DNA from 4 places in the Acetatifactor aquisgranensis genome. Region 3 is predicted to be linked to each of the others. Evidence: predicted binding sites of a transcription regulator. Region 3 holds the regulator's gene; each other region holds the start of a gene.
What was found. The regulator Rex, encoded in region 3, represses fermentation and respiration genes when NADH is low (regulators of the CRP and FNR family bind a similar motif). The targets are predictions, from matches to a motif close to ATTGTTAANTANTTAACAAT.

Region 1 (7,449 bases), on a different contig from region 3:
TTCCAGCTTATCCATCTCGTTCTCAATCATATCCGCATAGCGGCAGGTAATCCGCTCCTCGCCGGGGATGACCTTGTCGATGATTTCCTGGTTCATGGGCTTAATGGTCTGGCCATACTCGCCGCGCAGCACTGCCTTGGTCTCCTTGGTGGCCATCTTGTAGCGCTCGCCCATCAGTACGTTGAACACGGCCTGTGTGCCCACGATCTGGGAAGAAGGCGTGACCAGAGGGGGCTCGCCCAGGTCTTTGCGGACCTCGGGAATCTCCCTGAGCACATCGTAATATCTGTCTTCCGCGTTCTGCTCCTTCAGCTGGCTCACCATGTTGGAGAGCATGCCGCCGGGCACCTGGTACAGCAAAGTCTTGATGTCCACGCCCATGACCTTGGGATTGAGCAGGCCGCTCTTCAGGCACTCGTCACGGTAAGGACGGAAGTAGTCCGCAATCTCCGCCAGCAGGTTCTGGTCGAAGCCCGTGTCGTAAGGCGTGCCGCGGAAGGTCTCTACCATGACCTCGGTGGCGGGCTGGGAGGTTCCCAGAGCGAAAGGACTCATAGCCGTATCGATGACGTCCACGCCTGCCTCTACTGCCTTAAGGTAAGTCATGCTGGCCACGCCGGAAGTATAGTGCGTGTGCAGCTGGATGGGCAGCTTGGTGTTCTCCTTCATGGCCTTGATCAGCTCGGAAGCCTTGTAAGGCACCAGCAGGCCTGCCATGTCCTTGATACAGATGGAATCCGCCCCCATCTCCTCAATCTTCTTGGCAGTGCTTGCCCAGTACTCCAGGGTGTAGGCATCGCCCAGCGTATAGGACAGGGCTATCTGCGCATGTCCTCTGCCCTCCTGCTGCTTCATGCGGTTGGTGGCGTTTACAGCCTCCTGCAGGTTGCGCAGGTCGTTCAGGCAGTCGAAGATACGGATGATATCGATGCCGTTGGCGATGGATTTCTGCACGAAGGCATCCACCACATCGTCAGCGTAAGGTCTGTAGCCTAAGATATTCTGTCCGCGGAACAGCATCTGCAGCTTCGTGTTCTTGAAGCCGTCGCGCAGCTTTCTCAACCTGTCCCAGGGATCCTCCTTCAGGAAACGAAGGGAAGCGTCAAAGGTAGCGCCGCCCCAGCACTCCACGGAATGATATCCTACCTTATCCATCTTCTCCACGATGGGAAGCATGAAATCCGTGGGCATTCTGGTGGCAATCAGAGACTGATGCGCGTCACGCAGTATCGTTTCCGTAATTTTAATCGGTGTTTTTCCTTGTTCTGACATTTACGAATTTCCTCCATATTATTTTATTCTTTGAAAGAATCTTATTTCGACTTAGAATACCCCAAAGATAGCCATAAAGGTACCGGCAGCGACAGCTGTTCCGATAACGCCTGCCACGTTAGGTCCCATTGCATGCATCAGCAGGAAGTTGGTAGGATCCGACTCCGCACCTACTTTCTGGGATACACGGGCTGCCATGGGAACGGCAGACACACCAGCAGAACCAATCAGCGGGTTAATCTTGCCATGGGTAGCCTTACACATAATCTTGCCGAACAGCACACCTGCTGCCGTGCCGAACATGAACGCAATCAGGCCCAGTGCCACAATCTTAAGCGTATCCCAGTTCAGGAAGGCCTCCGCGCTGGTGGTAGCACCTACAGAAGTGCCCAGCAATATGACCACGATATACATCAGGGCATTGGAAGCCGTCTCTGTCAGCTGACGTACCACGCCGGATTCCCTGAACAGGTTGCCCAGCATCAGCATGCCTACCAGAGGAGCCGTGGTAGGAAGAATCAGACATACCACAATCGTAACGACGATAGGGAACAGTATCTTCTCCAGCTTGGAAACCGGACGAAGCTGGCCCATCTTGATTTTCCGCTCTTCTTTCGTAGTCAGCAGCTTCATGATAGGCGGCTGGATGATGGGCACCAGCGACATGTAGGAATACGCCGCCACTGCGATAGGCCCCATGATTGCCGTCTGCCCCAGCTTGCTGGCCAGGAAGATGGATGTAGGTCCGTCTGCACCGCCGATGATGGAGATGGCTGCCGCCGCCATATCGTTGAAGCCCATGAAGATGGCCCCGAAATATGCCGCGAAAATGCCGAACTGCGCCGCCGCGCCCAGAAGGAAGCTCTTGGGGTTGGCAATCAGGGGACCGAAGTCCGTCATAGCACCCACACCCATGAAAATCAGGGAAGGCAGGATGGCCCATTCGTCCAGTACATAGAAATAGTACAGCAGACCGCCCACACCGTTGGAGGCGTCTTCTGCGTGAAGCATGATGTCGGGATAGATGTTCACCAACAGCATACCGAAGGCTATCGGAACCAGGAGCAAGGGTTCGAACTCATGCCGGATAGCCAGATAAAGGAAAAAGCATGCAACCGCAATCATCAGATAGTTTCCCCAGGTCAGATTGAAGAATGCCGTCTGATGAACGAGATTGTTTAGCGTTGAAGCTATATAATCCATTTGTTGACCTCCTGTTGTTGTTGACGGTAAAAAGTCCGTTAAAGTGCTTTCTACCGTATATCACTGCCTTGAATGAACGCTTGCGCCGCGTCAGTTCATGGTAGCCAGTACAGCGCCTGCCTCTACGGCATCGCCTACCGCCACGTCAACGCTTGCAACGGTTCCGTCTTCAGGAGCCACAACAGGGATTTCCATCTTCATCGCTTCGATAATGACGACTGCGTCACCTTTCTTTACCGCATCGCCCACTTTCTTCTCCAGCTTGAATACCTTGCCTGCCGCACCTGCCTCTATCTTGATGCTGCCTGCGCCGCCTGCGGGAGCTGCCTTGGGAGCGGCTGCAGGAGCAGCTTTCGGTGCTGCCTTGGGAGCAGCGGGAGCCTTTGCCGCTACGGGAGCGCCGGACGTGTTTTCCTCTACTACTACATCATATACATTTCCGTTCACGGTAATTGTATAATTCTTCATTTTTTATTTCCTCCTAAAATAGAATGCTTTTATTTATTATTTTTCCTAACCTATCTTCTCCTGATGGAGCGCACTACGAATCCGTCTGTGGTGACAGCGCCCTCGCTGGCTGCAATCGCTGCCGCTATGACGGCCACCAGCTCACAGTCGTCCGTCTCTTCTTCCACGATTGCCTCCTGCTCCGCAATCTGTGTCACCGCATTGTCAACGCCGGAGCCCTCCGCCGGAGCGGATTTCTTCTTTGCCATGTTCGCCTGAATCTTCGGAATCACCTTGAACGCGGAGATAATCAGACTGATCAGAATCAGTACCGCGAACACGGTGCCCATACCAATCAGCGTATTCAGCGCCGCATTGCCCATCAAATCGCTTGTGGATGCTTTGGGGTTCAGGGCAGCGGCTTCCAGCTTCAGGAACATGTCATTGGAGAAAATGATTTCCGCCGTGGCATTCTTCTGCTCGCCGGTAACCTCTACCTCCACGGTGATCTGACTGCCGTCAATCGTCGCCGTGCTTCCATTGGTTCCGGTAATGGTCCCTATGGAAGCCTTTGCGGAATGGAATGAATCGATTGCCGTCAAGAATGCGTTCCCATCCACCCGGATATTATACTGATTCTCCAGTATATACTCCACTTCGCCTGCAGTATATCCATCGAAAGACTCCGCTGCCGCGTCGTCCATATACTGGGCGAAGAGATAGAGGACCATCTCGTCCGCAAGCTGCTGTGCGTTCTCCACCTTGCGCTGTTCGTACTCTGACAGCGCCGCTTCGCTTCCGCAGGCCGTCAGTCCGAAGAGACAGGTAATCATACACAGTATGGCTATAAATTTCTTCATCTTTATATCACCCTTTCTATACAGTTCCGTGCTTTTTTGCGGGACGGTCCTCGCTCTTGGTGAAGAGCATCTCAAAAGCGCCGATAACGTATTTTCTGGTGTCAGCGGGCTCTACAATGCTGTCGACATACCCTCTTCTGGCGGCGCTTCCGGCGCTGCAGTTAAGCGCATCGTACTCAGAGGCTTTCTCATTAATCACATCCGCGCCCTGACCGTCATACATAATCTTCGCCGCAAGCTTTCCTTCCATGGCGCCAACCTGAGCGTCCGGCCACGCAAAAGTAATATCCGCGCCGAGAGCCTTGGAGTTCATGGCGATGGCAGCAGTGCCGAGAGCCTTGCCCACGATCACATTCACCTTGGGAACGGTGGCGTTCGCGAAAGCATAGGTCAACTTTGCGGCTGCCTTTGCGATTCCTTTTTCGGAGCACATAGTCGCCTTGTAGCCCTTTACATTCGTCAGCGTCAGCACGGGAATCTCGAATGCGTCGCAGAAGTTCACGAAATCAGCAGCTTTCTCGCATCCCTCCCTGGACAGGACAGCATCCAGCTTCTCAGCCACCTTTCCTTCCTCGTCGCATATCTCGCTGCGGTTGGCCACTGCGCCTACGGTCACACCGTCCAGCTTTATGAAGCCTACCACCATATCCTTGGCATAGCCTGCCTTTACCTCGAAGAAATCATTGCTGTCAGCCAGGATGGAAAGCGCTATGGAAGTGTCTCCCGCGCAGCCTGCCAGCTCCTCGTTCACACGGTTCAGATCATCCGTGCACTCCACGATATCGCTGCCCTCATTGCTGTTGGAAGGCAGGAAACCGATCAAATCCCTGATTTTGGAAAGGACTGTAGCTTCATCGGCCACCACATCCACAATGCCGCTTTCCTCAGACTGGAACGCAGCTGTGGAGGAATCGCATTTGCTTATCACATTTCCGTCCAGCGCATTGGGCGCATTGACGAAAAGCTTCGCGTTCTTCTCCTCCATGAAAGTGAAGTCAGTCAGGGTGGGGAACAGGGCAAGCCCTCCTCCGCAGGTTCCCAGAATGGCAGTAATCTGGGGGATGATGCCAGATACATACGTCTGCTTCATATAAATCGCGCCGAAAGCGTTCAGCGCATCCGTTGCCTCCTGCAGCCTCAGCCCTGCGGAATCAATCAGTCCGATTACAGGGGAGCCGGTCTTCATCGCCAGATCATAGAGACCCGCAATCTTCTTGGCATGCATCTCGCCGATAGTCCCGTTCATCACGGAAGCATCCTGGCTGTACACATACACAGGCTTCCCGCCGATCACTCCATAGCCGGTAATACAACCGTCAGAAGGAGTCTCGTTGGGTTTCATATTGAAATCAGTGGCTCTTGCCGTCACAAGTGCGCCGATTTCAACGAAACTGTTGTCATCGAGCAAAGCTGTTATTCTTTGGCTCGCTTTTGAAGTAGTACTCATGCTCTCAGTCCTCCATTTATAATTAGATAAATACTAACGACTTAACCGGGGTATATCGGAAAACCGCAAATACCCCCATGATTATTGTCCTAAACAGTATAACATAAAAAACGCAACTCGCATAGGACGAATTGCATTTTTTTGTTAATTTTTTGTGAAAGTTTTGGATATTGTCTCCGGCCATCCTTGCCGAAGCGCAGCCTTGAACAGGTTGTCGTAATTCAATTTTATCTCATATGGCCTTCACAGCTGTTTCATGGACTTCTCCCATCAGTTATGGGACAGCGCCTCCCACGCCTCCTCTTTGTTGAGGGAATAATATTTCTGCAGCTTTTCAGCAATCGTCTCATCCGCCACACCGTCATCACGGTTGGACCGGATGAAAATGCGGAGGCCGTTGGTTTTTTCCTCTTTCATACCCTCTTTCAGCCCTTCCATCCTACCATCTTCTATCATTTCCCGAATTGCCTGGCACAAATTATATGTCTCCCCTTTCTTATATTCTTCTTTATGCTCCATAAAGCCTTCCACTCCCATCAGGATGCCGATTGTCTCTGCCGTCTCTTCATCCAGTCGGCCGTATGACGGATTTTTATCAAGCATCTGCTTCAGGCCCGCTCTGTCGCTCCGGAAAGGAAGCAGGGCGAACACTGCGCCCAAAGATGTCCGGAATCCGGAACAGTCCATGGGCTCGTTGGCGCATATGAGGCGCATGGGGTAATCTATGAAGCGGCTCTCCCAGTCCCTCTTCTCAGCCTCGGAACAGCCCGCGGCAAAATCCACCATGTCCTTCAGTCCTTTGGGCCCATCCCATTTCTCCTGGCCATGATAGAGGCATATGGTATAGATCGGTGCGATGCGGTCTTCCCGCCTGTATCGCCACAGGCGCTCCCCCGTGCTGGCGTAGATTCCTTTCCTGCCGGATTCCTCCGCACTCTGGTTGGCGCTCTGAATCTTCCGAATCTGCTTCTCGTATTCCCTGCAATCGTATTCCATGATGCGCCAGGGCATGATGTAGCTTACATCGCTTTGCGCCTCCACCGCCAGGACTTTCAGGCAGGCTCCCGACTCTAATCGTCTTTTGATGTCGCGGATTCTTGGCCTGCGATTACTCTTCGGGGACGGCGTGTAAACCTCTGAACCCTCTTTCAATTCTTGTGGCTTCACCCACTGCTTTCCTCCAAAGAAACACTGGTTGAACAAATCGGCGAAGCGTCCGTTGTTTTCCAGATATGACAATATCGCATCATTTTCTATCCCCATAGACTCCTCCTTTTTGACTTTCCATGGATGCTTATTTCGGATGATGCATTCCATAGAGCCTGCTTTCTTTCGGCAGGAGCCGCCTGAGGCGATACCGCTCCTGCCTTTTCCATTTTTTGATGAATCTTAAGTAGTACTTTCCAGTGAAAAACAGCAGAAACGCTATTAAACCTTAGAAATTCCTGAAATTGAGACTTTGGACTTGTTGTCCATAGATTTAGGATAATATGGGAATGGGATTTTGTCAAGCTGAAAAAAGGATTCGTTAACATTCGTTAACATTAAGAACGGGGCATTACCCTATAAATCCAGATAATGCCCCTCTTTAGCTTATTCATTAATCGTCTCGAATGTAATGCTATATTCCAGTTCCTCGACCATATCTGTATCCAGCAATTTATATATAATCGATTTCGCGTTTTCAAAGGCCTTGTCCAAAAGACCATTTTCAATCGCTCTTTGCTCCATGGCAGCCTTGCTGTTGATGTCGAACTCCCTGATATCCTCCACTTTGATTTTATTGAACAGGCCGTCTTTTTCATCGAGGGTCTCTATGCTGTCATCTTCTATCTCATGGGAAAGGATTTCCGCCTCCGGGATATGTACGACTATTTCTTTCTTTTCCTTATTTACCTCTGCCGTCACTTTGCTGATATCCACCCCGGCCTTGATAGTACCATCCCATTTTACGATGAATGATTTCGTGGTGAAAGAAAAGGGAATCTCTTTTCCGAACAGCTCCGCAGGGTCTTCAAACTTCCCAGCATCCGTATATAGATATTCTATCGTGGCAAGTTCGCCGATATCCTGGATTTCCGCATTTATGACACGGATATCTATTTCCTTGGAGGCCTCCTCATACACAGCCACCGGTTCTGAAAGCCTCTCAACCTCTTCCTCCAGTCTTTGGATTGTTGCTTCATATTTTTCTGTGGCGCTTAAGTATCCTTTATAAAA
Region 2 (7,449 bases), on a different contig from region 3:
GCGCGATTGCTTTTGGTGTAAATAAAGAAGGAAAAACAGCCCGGAGCAGCGGCTGGGGCGCCGGATATGATGAGGGATCCTGTACATGGCATGGACGGAAACTGGTGGAAGCATATACCAGACAGGCAGATGGGCGCATGGAACGGACAAGGCTCTATGAGATGTTTCGGAAATATTTTGGAATCAAAGGAGATGATGTACACTTTGTGACGCCGCTGAACAGAAAAATCGTTCAAGCCGGAAAATTTGCCGAGCTTCAGCGCTTGTTGAAAGAGGTTTATGAGTCCGGTGATCCGGTGGCACGGAGCATTTACGAAGAAGGTGCGAGGGAACTGTGGATGAGCGTGGAGTCTGTGGCGAAGAAGCTTGGGCTTACAGATTCTGATTTTTCGGTATCTTATTCCGGTGGTTTATTTAAGAGCGGGGACTGCATTTTAAAGCCTTTTGGCAGATTGGTGGAAGCCGGAGGAGGAAAACTGGTGCTGCCCCGGCAGGAGCCGGATGTAGGCGCGCTGATGATGGCAATTAAAGAGAAAGAACCTGATTTTGATGCGGATAACTATGTATTGCAGGATTTGCCGGCCGCTTCCGGGAACCATTGACAGGGGCAGCATTATCCGGGAGGGGCAGCTTTTTTCTCTTTTTTTCGAAATTAGCGGAAAAGTTTTTTTAACTTGCCGCCGCGTAAGCGTCCTGGTATAATAGACGCGGAAAAAGTTCCGGAAATTAGAGGGAGAGGTAAAGTACAGATGAAAAGAATGGCAAGAAACAGACAGATAGTGGCGCTGCTGACGGCGGCAGCGCTGTTCCTTGCGTCCTGCGGGTCTTCGGCCACGGCAGCGGCGATGTCCCTGGCAAAGGCGGTGGGATCCGTGAGCATTGCGGACGGGGGCGGCGAGAGCGTCCCCGTGTCAGAGGACAGGAGCCTGTACAGCGGCTATCAGGTGGGGACTGAGGCAAAAAGCCACGCCTGGATCAGCCTGGACGATGTGAAGCTGGTGAAAATGGATGAGGAAAGCGCCATCGAGCTTCGGAAGGAGAACCGGAACCTGGAAATCTTCGTGAATTCCGGGCATCTTTTTTTCAACATCACGGAACCCCTTGAGGAGGACGAGACGCTGGATATCCGCACATCCACCATGACAGTGGGCATACGCGGGACCTGCGGGTGGGTCAGCGTGTTGGAGGAGGGCCATATGCAGGTCTGCGTTCTGGAGGGGAAAGTCCACTGTGAAGTGACGGATCCTGTGTCCGGCCAGAGCGCGGAGGCCGAGGTGTCCGCAGGCGAGAGGGCGGATATATATATCTATTCGGAAGGAGAGGAGGGCGCTGCCTGTGAAATCGTGAAAAGCAGGCTCCGCAGGTCTGACATACCGGATTTCGTGCTGGAGGAAGTGGATTTGGAGGCTCTGGGGACGGAGCTGGCCGAGGAGCCGCAGGAGACCGGAGAGGAGAGGTCAGAAGAGCCGCAGGAGACCGCGGAGGCGCCGGGAGAGGAGGCAGGCGAAACGTTGGAGGAGATTCTTGCCTTATCGGAATATGAAAGCTACGGCATTGCAAAGGGCGGCGTGATGCCTGTCAAGAAAGACGGCTTATGGGGGGCCGTCAATTACCAGAATGAGGTGATTGTGCCTTTTGAGCACGCAGACTTTCAGGCGCCGGACGACAGCGGGAATTTCGTGATGGTTGACAGGACTGTGGAAGAAGTGGAAAATGAAGTCCTGGGAGAGACAGTCACATATGAAATGGAGCACAAATCCTACACCCTGTTCGACCCTCAGGGGAATGTCCTGTACCAGGGAGACCAGCAGGTGCGGGCTTCCGGCGGGATGTATATCGTCCTTACGGAGAGAGACCCGCTGGGAGAAGGGCAGAGAGAGATTGCATATCATAGGACGGACGGGACGCTGGTGCAGGCATTGCCTGCGCATCCGTGGGCTTTCATAAATGGTTTCTATGACGGAGTATCTCAGGTCTATCGCGCCGAGTATGATGATGTCCTTGTAGGACAGGGAGAGGGAGTGGGGTACAGCTATGGTACTGGGTCATACCAGATAGGGGAGGTGGATGCTGCAGGCAATATCGAATGGCATGAGGATCCCCTGTACACCAGGTATTTGGAGAGGGCTGAGGAAGAATACCGAAGAGCTGTGGAAGAGGCGGCTGGCGGAGAGGACGGCTTTGCCAACATCGCAGGCACGGACAGCTATTATACAAGATTGCCCTTGAGTACGGTGAATCACGGCTACTATGTCGCGGGGACCTTTGAATATGATGCCGGTTGGATAACTATGTGCACGGATACCTATGAAATTTTGGGAGAATGCGATTTTTATCACGCGGAGCCGGACGCGGAAAAGGGATTCGTGTACTCGGAGGACTATTGGGACGAGGAGAACGGCTTCCGCAGCTTCTATCACGATGGAGCCTATTTCTATAACTACGGCTCCAACATGGTGTGGATTGTAGGGGAACGGGATGTATTGGTGGATTTTGCCCTGTATCCGGGCATGACCTTTGAAACGGCGGACAACCGCATCGTAAAAGCCGTGTATGACAGAATCTACATGAGCGATGAGAATTACTGGCTCGTGCAGGACGGGGAAGCCTGGGGCTACATAGACCACGACGGGCAGGAAGCGGCCATGTTCGAGGATGCCTCCGGGTTCTGTAACGGGTACGCGCTTGTCAGGGAAGGGGGGACTGCCTACCTGATTGACGAGACGTTTGAGAAGGTGCAGGATTTGGGGGAAGCGGACTCCGTCAGCGCGCTTGGGGAATTGTTCGTTGTGACCAGGGGAGATACGAAATATTTTTACCAGTTGGGGCAATAGGAGGTTTTACCGGCCGCTGTTTTATCAAAATGGTTTTATCAAAATTTAAGGAAAAGACATTGCAAATAGGCGCTGTCTATGATAAACTGAGAACAGTGGCTATGATAAAAAAATAACAATCATATTCAAAACACTAGTTGGAGGGAAAACAAATGGCAAAGAAAGTAGTATTAGCCGGTGCCTGCCGTACCGCTATCGGCACCATGGGCGGCACCCTGAGCACCACCCCCGCCGCAGAGCTGGGAGCGATTGTAATCAAGGAAGCCCTGAACAGGGCAGGCGTGAAGCCCGAGGCCGTAGATCAGGTGTACATGGGATGTGTCATCCAGGCGGCCCAGGGACAGAACGTGGCTCGTCAGGCATCCATCAAGGCGGGACTGCCCATCGAAGTACCGGCTGTCACCATGAACGTGGTATGCGGCTCCGGTCTGAACTGCGTGAACCAGGCGGCCCAGATGATCATGGCAGGAGATGCCGATGTGGTCGTGGCGGGCGGCATGGAGAACATGTCCATGGCTCCCTACGCGGTTCCCCAGGCCCGTTACGGATACAGGATGAACAACGGTACTTTGGTGGACACCATGATCAAGGATGCCCTGTGGGATGCCTTCAATGATTACCATATGATCACAACGGCTGACAATATCTGCCGTGAATGGAATCTGACCCGTGAGGAGTTGGACGAGTTCGCGCTGAAGAGCCAGCAGAAGGCCGAGGCAGCTCAGAAGTCCGGCGCATTTGATGCCGAAATCGTTCCCGTCATGGTCAAGAAAAAGAAAGAGACCATCGAGTTCAAGGTAGACGAAGGGCCTCGCGCCGGATCCACTATCGAAGGTCTGCAGAAGCTTCGTCCTATCAACAAGGACGGCTTCGTCACCGCAGGCAACGCTTCCGGCATCAACGACGGCGCCGCTGCCATCGTGGTGATGAGCGAGGAGAAGGCCAAGGAGCTGGGCGTGAAGCCTATGGCTACTTTCGTGGCAGGCGCTCTGGCGGGCGTGCGTCCCGAGGTCATGGGCATCGGCCCTGTAGCCGCCACGAAGAAAGTCATGGCCAAGACCGGCATGAAAATTGAGGACTTCGACATCATCGAGGCCAACGAGGCATTTGCCGCTCAGTCCGTGGCAGTGGGCAAGGATTTAGGGATAGATGTAGACAAGCAGCTGAACCCCAACGGCGGCGCTATCGCTCTGGGACATCCCGTGGGCGCTTCCGGATGCCGTATCCTGGTGACCCTGCTCCATGAGATGCAGGCCAAGGGCGCGAAGACCGGCCTGGCCACCCTGTGCATCGGCGGCGGCATGGGCTGCTCCACCATTGTGAAGATTGAGGACTAAGGACTGACATATAGACCGAAAGAGGGAAGAATGGCTCCTGCGCAGAGGCATTCTTCCTTTGGCGGCTTTCAGTGGAGGGCGGCAAATGCGGGAATAGCGTTCCCCTTTCCGGCGGGGCCGGAGATACATAGCCTGAGGCTGAAGCGCCGGGGCGCTGGATTCCGCACAGGAATTGACGGAATGGAGCCGGTCGGAAGCGGGATGTGCTGATTTTCGGTTGTATGTGCTTTGTGTGCGCAGGAACGCGTGTAACCGCGTGTAATCATGCATAATGTATAAAAGGAGAAAATGACATGGAATTTGTATTGTATGAGCAGAAGGGCGCCTACGCCATCCTCACCATCAACCGTGAGAAAGCCCTGAACGCCCTGAACTCCACCGTGCTGGAGGAGCTGGACAAGACTATTGACGGCATCGACCTGCAGACAGTGCGCTGCCTGATCGTCACCGGCGCGGGACAGAAGTCCTTCGTGGCCGGAGCCGACATCGGGGAGATGAGCAATCTCACCAAGGCTGAGGGCGAGGCTTTCGGCAAGAAGGGCAACGATGTATTCCGCAAGCTGGAGACCCTGCCCATCCCGGTGATCGCCGCGGTGAACGGCTTCGCTTTGGGCGGCGGCTGTGAGATTTCCATGAGCTGCGACATCAGGATCTGCTCCGACAACGCGGTGTTCGGCCAGCCCGAAGTGGGACTGGGCATCACCCCCGGCTTCGGCGGCACCCAGAGACTGGCCCGCCTGGTAGGGGCAGGCATGGCCAAGCAGATGATTTACACCGCCCGCAACATCAAGGCGGACGAGGCGCTGCGCATCGGTCTGGTGAATGCGGTCTACCCTCAGGAGGAGCTGCTTCCCGCCGCGGAGAAGATGGCAGCGGGCATCGCGAAGAACGCTCCCATCGCAGTCCGCAACTGCAAGAAAGCCATCAACGAAGGGCTGGATATGGACATGGACGAGGCAATTGTGCTGGAGGAGAAGCTTTTCGGCGCCTGCTTCGAGACAGAAGACCAGAAATACGGCATGGCATTCTTCCTTGACAAGAACAAGGAGAAAGTGAAAGAGCCTTTCAAGAACTGCTAAACGGAGAGCTGGCCAATGGACAAGAAAAATATAAAAAAGATAATATGTATACTGGCAGGAATCGCTCTCATGGCGGCAGGCCTGTTTCTCTTCTATCGGGGAACGGTCAGCAAGGACATGGTCACAAGGGCAGCGGGATGCGCCATTGTGGTGGGCGGGGTGAGTTTTTTTGTGGAAGGCACAAAGAAGAACAAACAATAAGGAGGACTTATCATGAAAGTAGGTATTATCGGTGCGGGCACCATGGGTGCCGGAATCGCGCAGGCATTTGCCATGACGGACGGCTATGAGGTATGCCTTTGCGACATCAAGCAGGAGTTCGCCGATGGCGGCAAGGCCAGGATTTTAAAGAACCTGAACTTCCTGGTAGGCAAGGAGAAGATTACCCAGGAGAAGGCTGACGCCATCTCCGCCAAGATTGTCACAGGCTTAAAGGACATCTGCACGGACTGCGACCTGGTCATCGAGGTTGCCCCTGAGAACATGCAGATCAAGAAGACCACCTTCAAGGAGCTTCAGGATATCGTGAAGCCCGAGTGCATCTTCGCCACCAACACCTCTTCCCTCTCCATCACCGAGATAGGTGCCGGACTGGATCGTCCCATGATTGGCATGCATTTCTTCAACCCTGCCGACAGGATGAAGCTGGTGGAGGTCATCGCAGGCGCCAATACCCCCGACGAGCTGGTAGAGAAGATCAAGAACATCTCCGTGGAGATCGGCAAGACTCCCGTAGAGGTGAAGGAAGCTCCCGGATTCGTGGTGAACAGGATCCTGATTCCTATGATCAACGAGGCTATCGGCATCTACGCGGAGGGCATCGCCAGCGTGGAGGACATCGACACCGCCATGAAGCTGGGCGCATCCCATCCCATGGGGCCTCTGGCTCTGGGCGACCTGGTAGGCCTGGACATCGTGCTGGCCATCATGGAAGTGCTGCAGAACGAGACCGGCGATTCCAAGTATCGTCCTCATCCGCTTCTGCGCAAGATGGTCCGCGCAGGCAAGCTGGGCAAGAAGACCGGCGTAGGCTTCTACGACTACAGCAAGAAGTAAGACATATGTCAGGCGGAATTGCCGCTTCATCCAGGGAGCGGCGGTTTCGCCCGTTGTGCGTACATCGGTTCCCCCAGACAGGAATGATTCGCATGTCCGGGGAAGGCGCGAGGACGGGATTTTTCCGGATGCGGCGTACTGCCGGTGTGCTGCCCAGGTTGGCGAAGACGGAAGCATTAGTCAGCAGGGAGAGACGGAAAAGCTGTTCGGAACAGAAGGGCTGACAGCATGACAGATTCGAGGAAATCGGTGCAGAGCCCGAAAAACAGAAAGACGTCAAAGAACTGCTGAAATTAAGAAAATAGATGGAGGAATGTAAATCATGGATTTTACGTTGCGCAAAGAGCATGAAATGGCGCGCTCTCTGTTCAGGGAGTTTGCCGAAAAAGAAGTAAAGCCCCTCGCTCAGGAGGTGGATGAAACCGAAGAATTTCCCAGGGAGACCGCCCGCAAGATGGCGAAGAACGGTTTCCTGGGCATCCCTGTTCCCAAGGAGTACGGCGGACAGGGCTGCGATCCTCTGACCTACGTTATGTGCGTGGAAGAGCTTTCCAAGGTCTGCGGCACCACAGGCGTCATCGTTTCCGCGCACACTTCCCTGTGCTGCGATCCCATTATGACTTTCGGTACGGAAGAGCAGAAGCAGAAATACCTGGTTCCCCTTGCTAAGGGCGAAAAGCTGGGCGCATTCGGCCTCACCGAGCCCGGCGCGGGCACGGACGCTCAGGGCCAGCAGACCAAGGCTGTGGCAGACGGGGACGACTATATCATCAACGGCTCCAAGATCTTCATCACCAACGGCAAGGAAGCTGACGTATATGTCATTTTCGCCGTGACCGGAACCATTGAGAAGAGAGGCAGAAAGATCAAGGAAATCACCTCCTTCATCGTGGAGAAGGGAACCCCGGGCTTCACTTTCGGCACCAAGGAGAAGAAGATGGGTATCCGCGGTTCTTCTACATACGAGCTGATTTTCACGGACTGCCGCGTACCCAAGGAGAACATGCTGGGCAAGCTGGGCCAGGGCTTCAAGATTGCCATGCATACTCTGGACGGCGGACGTATCGGTATCGCTGCGCAGGCGTTAGGAATAGCAGAGGGCGCTCTGGAGAGGACCATCGCCTACACCAAGGAGAGAAAGCA
Region 3 (7,449 bases):
ATGCTGGTGGATCTGACGAACTTCGGCCTCACCGGCAAGGCAGTGGAGAAGCTTCTGGACAGGGCCCATATTACCTGCAACAAGAATACCATCCCGGGCGATCCCCAGTCTCCTTTCGTGACCAGCGGCGTGCGTCTGGGCACACCGGCTGTCACCTCCAGAGGAATGAACGGTTCGGACATGGACAGGATAGCGGAGGCCATCGCACTGGTGGTAAAGGGCGGCGAGGAGCAGATTCCGGCTGCACGGGAAATCGTGCAGACTTTGACGGATAAATATCCTTTGGATTAAGCTTTCGGGCGAAGGCTTTCTTCTGAGGGAGAGGGCTGGAAGAGGAGAAGAACGATGATAAAAATAGCAGTGCTGGGATACGGAACCGTAGGCAGCGGCGTCGTGGAGGTCATTGAGCGCCACAACAGTCTGCTCAGTGAGCGGCTCAGAGAGAAAATCGCCGTCAAGTATATTTTGGATCTCAGGGATTTCCCGGGAGATACCTATGAGGACAAGATAGTACATGATTACAGCACGATTTTGAATGACCCGGAGATAAGCATCCTGTGCGAGGTCATGGGAGGCGTCGGAGCCGCTTATCAGTTCACGAAGCAGGCGCTGGAGGCGGGAAAGAGCGTGTGCACCTCCAACAAGGAACTGGTTGCGAAGCATGGGGCCGAGCTTTTTGCAATTGCGGAGAGGATGCATTGCAACTATATGTTCGAGGCGAGCGTGGCGGGAGGCATTCCCATCATCCGCGCCATAGGCAGCGCGCTGTCCGCGGACAGAGTGGAGGCTGTCACAGGCATCCTGAACGGCACTACCAACTATATCCTGACCAAGATGGAAAAAGAGGGAGCGGATTACGCGGACGTCTTGAAGCAGGCCCAGGAGCTGGGTTATGCGGAGCGCAATCCCGAGGCTGACGTGGAGGGGCTTGACGCGGGCAGAAAGATTGCGATATTGGCGGATATGCTGACCGGAAAGAATGTAAATCCTGATAAAGTCACTACAGAGGGCATCACAAAAATCACCAGTGCCGATTTCGCCTATGCGAAATCGGCGGGCATGACGATTAAGCTGCTGGCCAGATGCAGCGTCTCTGAGGACGGAAGCGTACAGGCGCTGGTGGCTCCTTTCATGCTGCCTGCGGACCATGCTTTGGGAAGAGTGGACGATGTGTTCAACGGTGTACTGGTCACCTGCACTATGCTGGGCGATGCCATGTTCGGCGGACAGGGGGCAGGCAAGCTTCCCACGGCCAGTGCGGTGGCGGCGGATGTGATGGACTGTGCGATGCATCCGGGCAGGACCGTGATGCGGGGCTGGTCTGAGGAGGAAGCAGAGCTTGCCGATGTGACAGAGACAGAAAGACGGTTTTTCGTGAGGATAAAGGCTTCGGCACTGGCAGACGTGCAGGCGGCTTTTGCGGGGAGCAGTCTTGTGGAGGCAGGGGGCGGAGAGGACTCAGGCCTTTTTGTCCCGGCGATGAAAGAGAAAGAATTCGACGCAAAGTGCGCGGCGCTTGGAGATGCAATCCTGAACAGGATACGTGTCGCGTAAGACAGAATCCATACAATAATAGGGGCAGTGAGGAGTGGGAAGAATGTCTAAGGTAGTGAAATTTGGCGGGAGCTCTCTGGCAAGCGCCGAGCAGTTTCGGAAAGTGGGGGACATTATCCGCAGCGATGGGGACAGGAGATATGTGGTGCCCTCCGCGCCGGGGAAGCGTTTCGACAAGGACAGCAAAGTGACGGATATGCTGTACGCCTGCTATGATACGGCGGAGGCCGGCAGAGATTTCAGGGAGGAGCTGTCGGCCATCAGGGCGAGGTACCAGGAGATTATCGACGGACTGGGGCTTTCCCTTAGTCTGGACGGAGAGTTTGAGACCATTGAGAAGAATTTCAAGGCAAAGGCGGGCCGGGATTATGCGGCATCCCGCGGCGAGTATCTGAACAGCATCATCATGGCGGCCTATCTGGAGTTTGAGTTCGTGGACGCGGCTGAGGTCATCCGGTTCGACGAGGACGGCGTTTTCAATGCGGAGAAGACCAACGGCACGCTGGCGGAGAGGCTCGCGGTCAGCAAATATGCGGTCATCCCCGGTTTCTATGGCGCGAAGCCGAGCGGGGAGATCAAGACTTTCTCCAGGGGGGGATCGGATATCACCGGCTCTATCGTGGCCAAGGCTGTCCAGGCGGATGTGTACGAGAACTGGACGGACGTATCGGGTTTCCTTGTGGCGGATCCGAGAATCATCGAAAATCCCAAGGGAATCGATGTGATTACATACAGGGAGCTGAGGGAGCTTTCCTATATGGGAGCCGGCGTCCTGCATGAGGAATCCATCTTCCCCGTGCGGCAGGAGAATATCCCCATCAATATCCGCAACACCAATTCCCCTGACGACAACGGCACATGGATCGTGGGGAGCACCTGTCAGAAGTCGAAATATGTCATCACCGGCATCGCCGGGAAAAAGGGCTTCTGCTGCATCAATATTGAGAAAGACAAGATGAATTCCGAGGTGGGCTTTGGCAGAAAGGTGCTGCAGGCTTTTGAGGAGAGCGACATTTCCTTTGAGCATGTGCCATCCGGCATCGATACTATGACGGTCTTTGTGCATCAGGATGAGTTCATGCACAAGGAGCAGAAAGTGGTGGCCAGCCTTTACCGTCTGGCGAAACCGGATTCCATCGAGATAGAGTCGGATCTGGCGCTGATTGCGGTAGTAGGCCGGGGCATGAAAGCCACAAGGGGAACCGCAGGGCGGATTTTCTCCGCGCTTTCCCATGTCAATGTCAATGTGAAGATGATTGACCAGGGTTCTTCCGAATTGAATATCATCATCGGCGTGACCAATGATGATTTCGAGGCGGCAATCAAGGCAATTTATGATATTTTCGTGTTGACCAATTTGTGAGTTTTATAAGTTTTGTAGAAAAATTTGGAAAATTCGTACAATGTGTTGACAGATGGAGACGGAAACAATATAATGAATATGTTATCCTTCCATTGATGTACAGAAGAATTAAAATGCGGAAAGCTTTTTATGTGCGAAAGAAACGAAATACAGAGGATGAAGTGGGAGAAAGCGAAGGAAATGGACGAAAGTTCATTTCCTTTCCTAATATATACGCACAGTCGCTAAAATATGTTATTTTGCATGAGGATACAAATTTGTGGTAGGGCGCACAAATCGTGGTAGGGCGCACAAATCGTGAGAGGACGCACAAATGGATAATAAAGATCAGCAGGAGAGACGGGAAGCAAGGAGAAAAAGGAGGCTCAGGAACCAGATTATGGTATATGCCGTGTTCCTGATATTGATTCTGGCGCTGGGCACAGGAATCGGGTACGGCGTTTTTGCCCTGATGAAGAACAGGAAAGCTGCTGAAGAAAAGGAACAGAGCAACCAGGCATTGATTGATGAGATGCTGGCCACAGAGGATAGTATCCCCGCCATAGAGCCGATTCCGGAATCCACACCGGAGCCGACGCCGGAGGTGGTGGAGCCCACCTGGGAAGAAAGGCTCGATACATATGTGGATGAACGGATTTCGGAGATGACGCTGGAAGATAAGGTGGCGGGTCTGTTCGTAGTGAAGCCGGAGGCGATTACCGGGGTCGGCACTGTGATACAGGCCGGGGACGGCACCAGACAGGCGCTGGAGGAACATGCTGTAGGAGGGCTTGTCTATTTCAGTGAGAATATACAATCGGAAGAACAGCTCAGGGAGATGCTGTCCAATACGGCACAGTATGCCAGATATCCTCTTTTTATAGCCGTGGATGAAGAGGGAGGAGTTGTTTCCCGGATAGGCTCTTCCATCGGGCCCCAAATAGACAGCGCAGAGAATATCGGAGCTACCGGGGATCCGGAAAATGCCTATCAGACGGGAGTGACTATCGGGACTTCTCTGTCGGGTCTGGGCTTTAATGTGGATTTCGCGCCGGTGGCAGATCTGGCGAATGTGGAGGGCAGTATCATGGAGGGGCGCTGCTATGGCTCGGATGTGTCCGTGGTGTCCAGTTTCGTGACATCCATGGTGCGCGGGCTGCAGGAGCAGAATGTGTCCGCCTGTCTGAAGCATTTCCCGGGAATGGGCAGTGCCATCCAGGACCCCCACGATGGAATGGCATCTACGGACAGGACAGAGGAGCAGTTCTGGGCGGAAGAACTGGCGGTGTTCCAGGCAGGGATTGACGCAGGGGCGGATATGGTGATGGTGGGCCATATGGCGGCACCGGCGCTGACAGGCGACAACAGCCCCGGCATCTTTTCCAAGGTTCTCGTGACGGATATCCTGAGGGAGCAGATGGGCTTTCAGGGAGTCGTCATTACGGATGCGCTGGACATGTCTGCCATCTCAGAGTATTACGCTGCGGACGAGGCATCTATCATGGCGGTTCTGGCAGGCTGCGACATGCTTCTGATGCCGGAGGATTACGATAAAGCGTATCAGGGTGTACTGGAAGCCGTTCGGAATGGGAATATCGATGAGGAACGCATCAATGATTCCCTGAGACGGATTTACCGCATCAAATATGCGGATATGGTACCGTGACCTTATTCAGGGCATGAAACGGCCGGATGGCCATAAATGCCATGTGCGCCCTGTGCACATGGTATCATGACCTTATTCAGGGCATGAAGCGGCCGGATGGCCATAAATGCCATGTGCGCCCTGCGCACATGGTATCATGACCTTATTCAGGGCATGAAGCGGCCGGATGGCCATAAATGCCATGTGCGTCCTGTGCACATGGTGGAGCAGGACGAAACCGGAGAGCTGTTTGCTGTACAAGGCTGGAGGTAAGGAACTTGGACGAAAAGGAAATTTCACAGGCTGTCATCGGACGTCTGCCCAGATATTTCCGTTATCTGGGAGAACTGAAGGATGAGGGCGTGGAGAGGATATCATCTCAGGATTTAAGCGCGCTGATGAAGGTGACCGCTTCCCAGATCCGGCAGGATTTCAATAATTTCGGAGGGTTTGGCCAGCAGGGCTATGGCTACAATGTGGAGTATCTCTACGATGAAATCGGCAAAATCCTGGGGCTGGACAGACGGCATAAGTTCGTCATAATCGGTGCGGGAAATCTGGGACGGGCGTTGGGAAATTATACCAATTTCGAGAGGCGGGGATTCATTTTCCGCGGCATGTTCGATTCGAATCCTGAACTGGTGGGCAGCCAGGTCCGTGGCATCGGGGTCATGCCTATGGAGGAGCTGGAGCGGTTCATCCAGGAGAATGACATCGATATCGCGGTGCTGGCCATTCCGAAAGCCAGCGCAGTGCCTGTGGCGGAGAGGCTGGTGAAGACCGGAATCCGGGCTATCTGGAATTTCGCCCATGTGGATCTGAATGTGCCGGAGGGGATTCAGGTGGAGAATGTCCATCTGTCCGACAGCCTTATGAAATTGTCATATAATATCAGCAGGTACCAAATGGAAGATAGGCATTTGGGAGAACAAAAGAGGGATTAGAACCCAGGAGGTGCATGGAAGAATATGAAGCATGAGGAGGATGAGCACAGAAGGGAGCTTTTTGAACAGGCATTGAAAGGGAAGCATATACCCGTTCTGACTCTGGACAATAAGTGGTATCAGCTTTTGAATGGGGAGGCCAGGGAAGGTGTAGCCCGGCTGGAGGGAGAGCTGAATGCCCTTTTGAAGCAGCAGGGCAAGCTGAATAACGAGGTAAAGGAAATCAAACGGCTGAAGAAACGCCTGATGGGAGAGATCGTTTCCATGATGGGGGATGATGAGCAGCGCGATGACTCGGAGAATGCCCAGAAGACGGAGCAGAACAAGCGCCTTGTGGAGGAATGCAATGAAAAGCTGGAGAACTGTCAGGATGAACTTTTGGAGCTGCCCAGGGAAATCGAAAGGGTGAATTTCCAGCTGATGCTTGCTACCATGGATTGGTGCTATGATATCATGGCGGTGAATACCGAAAGTATCCAACAGACCGAAGAATGGATATCGGAAATCCGCGTAGAACTGAAGAAGAGACTGGTCAGGAAACAGGAGATGGAGCGGCATAATCATGCTATCTACAGTTATATGCATGATGTGTTCGGGGCTGAGGTAGTGGATATCTTTGACATGCACCATGATTTGGACGGACAGGATATGTGAGCACAGAAGAGAAAAGGGATTTTGGGATTGAAACGGACTGATTGCGGGACTGTGGCGGCAACAGTCTGTTTTGTTGTACAAACGGGATTTTGAGGCGGAACAGGAGGTGCTGTATGAAATATCTGGTGTCGGCGTCTGAGATGAGAGAATACGACAGTAATACGATAGAGAAGACAGGGATACCTGCATGCGTCCTGATGGAGCGGGCGGCCCTGGCGGCAGCGGAGATGATAGAGGAGCGCTGCGCGGGGCGGAGCGGCAGGCGGCATGTGCTGGTCATGGCCGGAATGGGCAATAACGGCGGCGACGGACTGGCCGTGGCGAGGCTTTTGAGCGAAAAGGACTATCAGGTGGAGGTCTGGCTGGTGGGAGATGAGGCAAAAGCTTCCGCCCGGTGGATACAGCAGAGAGAGATTCTGAGGAATTATCCTGTGGAATGTACAGACAGGCCGAAGCGGCAGGAATACGCGGTGCTGGTGGACGCCCTGTTCGGCGTAGGGCTGTCCAGAGCGGTGGAGGGCATATATGGGGAGGCTGTGGATGTCTTCCGGAATCTTGAGGGCTGGAGGCTCGCGCTCGACATGCCCAGCGGCATAGATACGGACACGGGCAGGATTCTGGGCCGTGCCGTGGAGGCGGACGCCACGGTGACGTTTGGCTTCTGCAAGCGGGGACTGGTGCTGTATCCGGGGTGCGGATATGCCGGGGAAGTGAGGATTGCCGACATCGGTATTTCGTCCAGGAGCTTTTATGGCGGGAAGCCCGGGATGTTCGCCTATGACGAGGACATTTCCGCACTTTTGCCAGAGCGGGACGGCGGCGGGAATAAGGGCACTTTCGGAAAGGTTCTGCTGGTTGCGGGAAGCGTGAACATGGCAGGCGCCGCAGTGCTGGCGGCAAAGGCTGCCTACCGGACAGGAGCGGGGATGGTAAAGGTCATCACGCCGCCGGAGAACAGGATTATCTTGCAGCAGGCTGTGCCCGAGGCGCTTCTGGGAACCTGTGGGGATCTGGAGGCGGGTATGGCGTGGGCGGATGTGATAGCCATCGGCCCGGGGCTTGGTAAGAACAGGGAGGCGCTTGCCTGTCTGGAACAGGTTATCCGGGAGGGCGGGAAACCTCTGCTGGTGGACGCGGACGGCCTGAACCTGCTCTCGGAACAGCCGGAATTATTTGAACGACTGGCAAGCCAGGGCAAAGCGGGCCGCACCATTCTGCTGACGCCCCATGTGGGGGAGATGGCAAGGCTCCTGGGATGTTCTGTCGCCGACTGCAAGGCAGACCTGCCTGCCGCAGGCGGCGCGTTGGCG
Region 4 (7,449 bases), on a different contig from region 3:
CATGTTCCAGTCGAGCAGCACCAGCGTGGGCACATTGGCCTGCAGAGTCTGCCTTGCCTGGGCAAGAGTGGCGCATACGGTCACGCGAAAGCCTTTCTGCGCCAGATATTGCTTTACAGTATCCGCGATATCTGGATTGTCCTCCACATAACATAATTCAATCATTTCCGGTTTCCGCCTTATCTCATTATCTGTTTATGATTTACACTGAAAATTACTGGAATTTGCCAAGTGACCCGGCTTGGACATCGCGGCAAATTTCTTCTTCCATGAGTATATTATAACAGAAAATGATTACAGTTTGATGACAGATTTTGTAACCCTGCGCTGAAACGTGCCAGAGATTGACGTATTTTAGATAAAAGATTAACATAAATTCATCCTGCATGCCGGCGGATTGCCGTGAAGAGTTGACTATTTCGAGAATTCGGATTATACTGGAAAAGGAAATACGAAAATGCGGCAATGGCCGCAGAAAGCATCAGCTGCCGCAAACGGCAGCTGAATAGGAGGAAACGCGACATGGCATGGTACGACGAGGCAATATTTTACCATATCTACCCCCTGGGGCTTACAGGGGCACCGAAAGAAAATTCATATGCAGAGCCGGTGCGCCGGCTGAACACCCTGATTCCCTGGATAGCGCACATAAAGGAAATCGGCTGCAACGCAATCTATATCGGGCCCCTGTTCGAGTCCGTGGGGCACGGATATGAGACCACGGATTACAAAAAGCTGGACAGCCGCCTGGGCACCAACGAGGATCTGACGAACTATGTGGCGGAGTGCCACAGGCAGGGCATCCGGGTCATCCTGGACGGCGTGTTCAACCACACCGGGAGGGACTTCTTCGCTTTTAAGGACATCCGGGAGAAACGGGAGAATTCCCCGTATAAGGACTGGTACCGCAATGTGAACTTCTGGGGGAACAACCAGTACAACGACGGCTTTTCCTATGAGAACTGGGGCGGCTACGACCTGCTGGCCAAGCTGAATCAGCAGAATCCCGCGGTGAGGGACTATATCTGCGATGTAGTGCGGTTCTGGGTCAGCGAGTTCGACATCGACGGCATAAGGCTGGACGCGGCGGATGTGCTGGATTTCGATTATATGAAAGCGCTGCGCCGTGTGGCAGACGAGGTGAAGCCGGAGTTCTGGCTCATGGGCGAGGTCATCCACGGGGACTATACCCGCTGGGTCAACGAGGGGACGCTGCACTCCGTCACCAATTACCATCTGCACAAGGCCCTGTACTCCGGGCACAACGACCACAATTACTTCGAGATTGCCCATACGGTGAAGCGTCTCTACGGCATGGGAGGGAACCGGCCAGACGGGCTGAAGCTGTACAATTTCGTGGACAACCATGACGTGGAGCGGATCTACACGAAGCTGAGCAACAAGGCCCATTTCGCGCCGGTACATGTGCTGCTGTACACGCTGCCCGGCGTGCCTTCTGTCTATTATGGCTCGGAATTCGGAATAGAGGGTAAAAAGGAACGATATTCCGATGATTCCCTGCGCCCTGCGCTCTCCCTGGCGGATTTCGGCGACGCTCTGGAGAAGAACGCCTGCACCCGCCTGATTGCGGCGCTGGGCAAGGCGCGGCAGAAGATAAAGGCGCTTTCCTACGGGGACTATCAGGAGCTGCTGCTGACCAACCGCCAGTACGCTTTCTCCAGGAACTGTAATGGAGAGTCCGTCCTGGTCACGGTGAACAATGACGACAGCGACTATGTGATGACCCTGCCTGCGGGGAACACGGCGGAATATATCGGCGCGCTCAGCGGCCAGCGGGTGAGCGTGGCAGGAGGCCATATCGCCGTGAACGTAAAGGCAAATTCCGGGGAGATCTGGGTGCCGGAAAACGGGGAGTGGACAGAGGATCTGCCCCAGGGCGCTTCCGATAAAGAAGCGGGGGAGACTGCCGCTCAAAGCCCTGGGCAGCCCGGGGCCGGAGAGACGGCTCAGGATGCCGGACAGAAGGTATCCGGCGGGGAAGCGGCGAAAGAATCCACCGCGGTAAACGAGGCTCAGCAGAACAGCGCCGGCACAGAAAGGGCCGCATGGGAAGCCGGGGGGAAAGCATCCGGCAAAGAGGGTGTCCTCGGGGAAACAGCGCAGAAATCGTCCGGCGCAGGGGAAAATACCCGGGATGGGGCCTGCGGCGGGAAAGCCGAAGCGACAGAGCCGTCCGGGGCAGCAGAATCCGCCCTGGCAGGCGCGGCAGGGCAGGAGACGGCACACGGCCCTGCGGACGGAAAAGCCGCCGCGGAAGAGGCCGTGAAGAAAGTGTTCGAGGAGGGAAAAATCGCCGGACTGCAGGAGGCGATCCTGGCCATCATGGAAAAGAACGGGCCCATTACCGATCAGATGCGCAGGGACGTGACGGAGAACGTGTACCATGACTCCCTGATAGCCTGGGTGAAGAGCTTCCGCTGAGAAATGCGGCGGGAGCCGGACCTGGCATAACAGGCCGGACTCCCGCGGTTTCAGGAAGCGGAATCAGGTGCAAGTCAGAAAGGTTCCTGGAAAAACAGGGGAATCGGCAGGAACGGCTTCCGAAAATCCGCACGATAAGCGGCCTGGAGACTCCGGGAGGATACACGAATGCAAAGGAGTAATAAACAGAAATGAAATATCACAACAATGTCTTTTTCCGCGCCGTCACAGCCCTGCTGGCAGCAGCCTTTCTGCTTTCCTGCACGGCCTGCGGCGGGACGGCGGCGACCACCATTGAGCTTTTAAGGACACAGGGCGAAGTGGCCGTGGCGGACAAGGATGGCAAGGGCGTCTCGATTATCGAGGGCCTGAAGCTCTACAGCGGATATCAGGTAGACACCCGCTCCGAGAGCTATGCCTGGATCAACCTTGACGATACGAAGCTGGCCAAGATGGACGCGCAAAGCCAGGTGGAAATTCAAAAAGAGGGCAAATATCTGGAAGTCCTGGTTCATTCCGGCAGTCTCTTCTTCAATGTGGCCGAGCCCCTTGAAGAAGACGAATCCATGGACATCCGGAATTCTACGATGGTAGTCGGCATCCGGGGCACCTGCGGCTTTGTGGAATCGCCGGATGCGCAGCATATGAATGTCTATCTTCTGGAGGGAAAGGTGGAATGTACGATTTCCAGTCCGGAGGGCGAGATCCTGCAGACAGCTACGATAAAGGCCGGGGAGACGGCGCAGCTTGTCTATGCCGGGGAAGACAGCTCCATCACAGTCTCGTCCTTTACCATTGATGATGTTCCGGAGTATGTGGCGGAAGAGATTGCAGATGCGGGCAATGCCGAAATAGATGCCCTGATAGAGGAGCTGGAGCGGCAGAAAGAGGAGTTGCTGGAGCAGCAGCAGAAAGAAGAAGAAAATGCCAGAATCCTGGACCGCCAGCGCCGGGAAGCGCTTCTGGAAGCGCTGAATACATACAGCCCTGAAGAAGCCATGTACGCCGCGCTTGGGGATCTGAACGGGGACGGCACAGAGGATTTGCTGATATTTGGAAAGGGCATTTTTGAAGAATCTGGACGTACACGCTATGATTTCACCTTTACGGCCCTAATCTGGGATGGCACCGAAGTGCAGCGTATACCATTGGAGCAAGGCGGTACGAGTGATTTGGGATATGCTGCCGTTGGAGTAGCGGTATACCGGGAGAGGACAACAGGTGCACTCTATGTCCGCCACAATTTGGGCATGGTTGGATGGAGTGAGAGCAATTTTGAAAACGCAGTGGACTATGTGAGTTTTGTCTATCCCGATGATCCTTTTGCCAGCGGAGAAATGGGTAGAGAGCCGACTGCGGAAGAGGCTGCCGAAATGGAAAGAAGAATCAGACAGGTAGATCAGGAGATAGACACTCGTTTCGAGGTGTTCGATCCTCTGGAATTCCCGATAGAAAATAATCAGCCTAGAGTGGATTACTGGGCCTGGGAGTCTTATTGGAATAGGGGTCGCACAGATATGCCGGGCTATCCGCCGTTCCATGCCTCCGTAGAAGAGGTCAGGCAGAGTCTATCTGCCCCATAGGACACCCGCCGCTATCCGGCTGTAACCAATGCCGGCAAAACCCTGTCCCGAAAGCGGTGTGCCGCCCTGGGACTGCCGCCAGGCCTGTGGGCGCCCAAATGCAGATTTTCCGCGTTTCGGGCGCAGCGGCTGGCGCCTTGCCTGAACCGTGAGCCCTGTCTGAACCGTTGCGAAATGCTTTGACAACCATCAGGCAGAATGTTATAATTTTAACAAAAAGGAGGATTGTACCATGTCACATCAAGCTAATATTTCCGCAGAGGAAGCGCTGAAGAAGCTGCAGGGCGGAAATGAAAAATACCTGACCTCTTCCACAGGCACAGGGGACATCTCCCCCGCGATTCGTAAGGATACCTGTGAGAACGGCCAGCACCCCTACGCCATTGTAGTCACCTGTTCGGACTCCCGCGTGATTCCCGAGAGCATCTTCTCCGCGGGCATCGGCGAGCTGTTCACCATTCGGGTAGCCGGAAATGTCATGGACGACAACCAGCTGGGCAGCGTGGAGTACGCGGCGGATCATCTGGGCTGCAACCTGGTGGTGGTTCTGGGCCACACCCACTGCGGCGCGGTAGGCGCAGCCATCGGCGGGGGCGCGGGGGGCTTCATCAAGTCCATCACGGATGAGATCATGGCCGCCATCGGAGGCGAGAAGGACGATTACAAGGCCTGCTGCCTGAACGTGGACAACAGCGTGAAGAAGATTCAGGAGAATATCCGCATCTCCGGCCTGAAAGCCATAGGCGCCGTCTACCATATCGAGGACGGCCGTGTGGAATTTAAAGAGCAGTAAAATCAAGGCGGCCGTTTGAACTGCCGCGGCAGAACAGAAAAGTTGAAAGAGGAGCATGCCCGGGATGTGACAGCGGGCATGCTTTTTTTATACTGCTTAACAGTTAAAATTTCCGGGTAACCCGACGCCTCGTGGGAGAGGCGGAAGGGAGAGAGCCGGAACCGGATAGCCCCAGGGAAGAGCTGATCCGGCAGGAAGACGGTGACCCGCAGCAGCCTTAATATATTATCAACCCATTCTTAACCGACAGTTAAGATTTGCCTGCGGCAGACGGCTTATAATAAACAGGCAGCATATCAAGAGAGCTGTGGAAAGAGGGAATGGGCATGAGACATGTGAAAGGAATTGCGGCGCTTTTGAGCCTGGCGGTACTGGCAGGGACGCTTACCGGATGCGGGAAAAAGGACACAGGGGGAAGCGTCATGACAGAACAGCAAAAAGGCCGCTGGACGGAGGCCGGGGAAGAGCTGCCGGAGGAACTGGCATCCTGGGAACTGAGGCAGATAAATGCCATAGACGGTGAGATACATCTGCTGGCATCGAAAGAGGAAGAGGGAAAAACGGTCTTCTCGGAATGGGTGCGGCAGGAGGGAGGCTTTGCGGACAGGACACAGGACTGGCTGGCCTGTCTGGAGCTGGACTGCGGGGAAAACATGAATGTCACTTTGCTCCAGGGAGGCAGCGGCACGCAGTATCTTCTGGCCACCTGCGCAGCAGAGGGGGAGGATTCCTACAGGAGCCGTCTGTGGAAGGGCGAGGGCGCCCAGGCCAGGGATATCACGCCCGCGCAGTGGACGGTTCTGAATGAGGAGTGGGGCGCGTACGAGAGCGTCCGGGGCATTGCGGCGCTGGAGGACGGCACGCTGTTCGCCCTCTCTTACACCTCCACGGCCGTCCTGTCGGGAGAGGACGGACATATACTGGAGAGCGGGCAGTTGTCCGCGCAATATAATGACGCCCTGGCGTCGGACGGCAAAAATATCTATCTGTGCACCGGTGAGAATACGGACATGCAGATAGAGAAGCGGGAAAACGGCAAAGGAAGCAGCGGCGCCACAATTGATTCACCCACTGCCAGCGCTTTCGGAACCGTGCTCTGCGCCGCAGATGACGGCGCCCTGATCGCTGCAGACAGGGACGGCATATTCCGCTGCGGCGCGGGGGAGGATGCCTGGGAGAAGCTGCTGGACGGCCTGGAGACAGATTTTGCCATGACAGACTGCTGGTGCATGGGCCTGGCCATGTCAAAGGAGGGGGACATTTATGCGCTGTTCCGGGAATCCGGAGGCGGCGCCAGGCTGAACCGGTACGCCTATGATCCGGATGCGGTGGTGGAGGTAAAGGAGGAGCTGAAGCTGTACACGGTTTTCGAGAGCCCTTTGCTGCAGCAGGCGGCTGTCCTGTACCATAAGGAGCATCCGGAGATCCGTATTACCATTCAATATGCCTATTCCGCCTATGAGGATGAGAGTGTGGACTACAATACTGTCTACCAGGGGCTCAATACCCTGCTCATGGGCGAGGACGCGCCGGACATCCTGGTGCTGGACGGGCTGGACATGGATTCATTCATTGATAAGGGACTGCTTGTGGACATCGGCACAGTGGTGGCGCCCATGGAGGAGAAAGGAGAGCTTCTGTCCGGAATTACGGGCTCTTATGTGCGGGAGGACGGACACAGATATACCGTGCCTCTGCAGTTCGGCTTCAACATGGCCATGGGCAGGGACATCGGGGAGGCGGACATGGCTTCGCTGGAGTCCCTGGCACAGTTCCTGTCAGGGACGCAGGACAGTTATCTGGGCCCGCAGACGGTAGACGAGCTGGTGGATAAGTTCTATCCCTATTTCTGCGGGGACATTGTAAAAGGGAAACGGCTGGATACGGAGACCCTGGCCGGAAAGCTGGAATGCCTGAAGCGCATCGCGGACAACTGCGGCATCACGGACCGCAGGGACAAGGGGGAGCATGCCTATAATATGTGGGATCTGGCCTCCGGGGCGAAGATGGCGTTTGAAAGGGCTACCGGCTTTAAGAACTGCATGTTCCCCATAGCCATGGTGGATTATATCAGGGGGAGTTTCACCGCCTATGAGAACAGCTTCATACCGCTGCTGCAGACAGGGATATGCGCGAAGAGTCCTTATCAGGACACGGCTATGGATTTTCTGGGGCTGGCCCTGTCGGAGCGGATTCAGGATACGGATCACTATCTGGGATTTCCGGTGAACCTGGCCTCCCTGGAGAAGCAGGCCCGTGAAGACCGCTCGGAGTCCCAGGCATATACCTCCATAGAGGCAGAGGGCAGCGAGGTGGAGTTTGCCATCAAATGCTACTCCGACGAGATGGCGGACGCGCTGGTGGCCATATGCAAAGGCCTGGATAAGCCCATGGCGGAGGACGCGAAGATACGGGAGGTGCTGATCGAAGCGCTGGGCGCGTATCTGGAGGGCTCCCAGACCACTGAGGCCACGGTTCTGAAGATAGAGGACGGGCTGAAGATGTATCTGGCGGAGTGAGGACATAGATGTAGGCGTCTACCGGTGCGGCAGGGGCGCTCTATGGCCGGAAGCCGCAGGCACAGTGGCCTTGCGCAGGCGTGACCTGACCGGATGGGAAACCCGGTGGCGG

Region 1: a site for Rex is predicted at 5,370-5,389, ahead of NFS35_RS21930 (acyl-CoA carboxylase subunit beta). Genes of this name have one in related genera too.
Region 2: a site for Rex is predicted at 2,935-2,954, ahead of NFS35_RS15055 (acetyl-CoA C-acetyltransferase). Genes of this name have one in related genera too.
Region 4: a site for Rex is predicted at 4,223-4,242, ahead of NFS35_RS07410 (carbonic anhydrase). Genes of this name have one in related genera too.

What each region holds. Positions count from the first base shown of each region.
Region 1 is NZ_CALPDH010000031.1:3,158-10,606, reverse strand. It holds gene NFS35_RS21950 (oxaloacetate decarboxylase subunit alpha) at 1-1,272, opposite strand, end outside; gene NFS35_RS21945 (sodium ion-translocating decarboxylase subunit beta) at 1,324-2,475, opposite strand; gene NFS35_RS21940 (acetyl-CoA carboxylase biotin carboxyl carrier protein subunit) at 2,566-2,943, opposite strand; gene NFS35_RS21935 (OadG family protein) at 2,994-3,782, opposite strand; gene NFS35_RS21930 (acyl-CoA carboxylase subunit beta) at 3,799-5,229, opposite strand; gene NFS35_RS21925 (hypothetical protein) at 5,500-6,492, opposite strand; gene NFS35_RS21920 (DUF4230 domain-containing protein) at 6,823-7,449, opposite strand, start outside.
Region 2 is NZ_CALPDH010000016.1:124,696-132,144, reverse strand. It holds gene NFS35_RS15065 (N-acetylglucosamine kinase) at 1-602, shown strand, start outside; gene NFS35_RS15060 (FecR domain-containing protein) at 750-2,834, shown strand; gene NFS35_RS15055 (acetyl-CoA C-acetyltransferase) at 2,987-4,171, shown strand; gene NFS35_RS15050 (enoyl-CoA hydratase-related protein) at 4,465-5,250, shown strand; gene NFS35_RS15045 (TRADD-N-associated membrane domain-containing protein) at 5,266-5,451, shown strand; gene NFS35_RS15040 (3-hydroxyacyl-CoA dehydrogenase family protein) at 5,464-6,306, shown strand; gene NFS35_RS15035 (hypothetical protein) at 6,312-6,530, shown strand; gene NFS35_RS15030 (acyl-CoA dehydrogenase) at 6,629-7,449, shown strand, end outside.
Region 3 is NZ_CALPDH010000002.1:135,085-142,533, forward strand. It holds gene glyA (serine hydroxymethyltransferase) at 1-291, shown strand, start outside; gene NFS35_RS02315 (homoserine dehydrogenase) at 346-1,554, shown strand; gene NFS35_RS02320 (aspartate kinase) at 1,598-2,917, shown strand; gene NFS35_RS02325 (glycoside hydrolase family 3 protein) at 3,231-4,562, shown strand; gene NFS35_RS02330 (hypothetical protein) at 4,659-4,814, shown strand; gene NFS35_RS02335 (redox-sensing transcriptional repressor Rex) at 4,820-5,485, shown strand; gene NFS35_RS02340 (hypothetical protein) at 5,510-6,139, shown strand; gene NFS35_RS02345 (NAD(P)H-hydrate dehydratase) at 6,253-7,449, shown strand, end outside.
Region 4 is NZ_CALPDH010000006.1:135,434-142,882, reverse strand. It holds gene NFS35_RS07425 (response regulator transcription factor) at 1-165, opposite strand, end outside; gene NFS35_RS07420 (alpha-amylase family glycosyl hydrolase) at 523-2,442, shown strand; gene NFS35_RS07415 (FecR domain-containing protein) at 2,634-4,025, shown strand; gene NFS35_RS07410 (carbonic anhydrase) at 4,258-4,818, shown strand; gene NFS35_RS07405 (extracellular solute-binding protein) at 5,145-7,337, shown strand.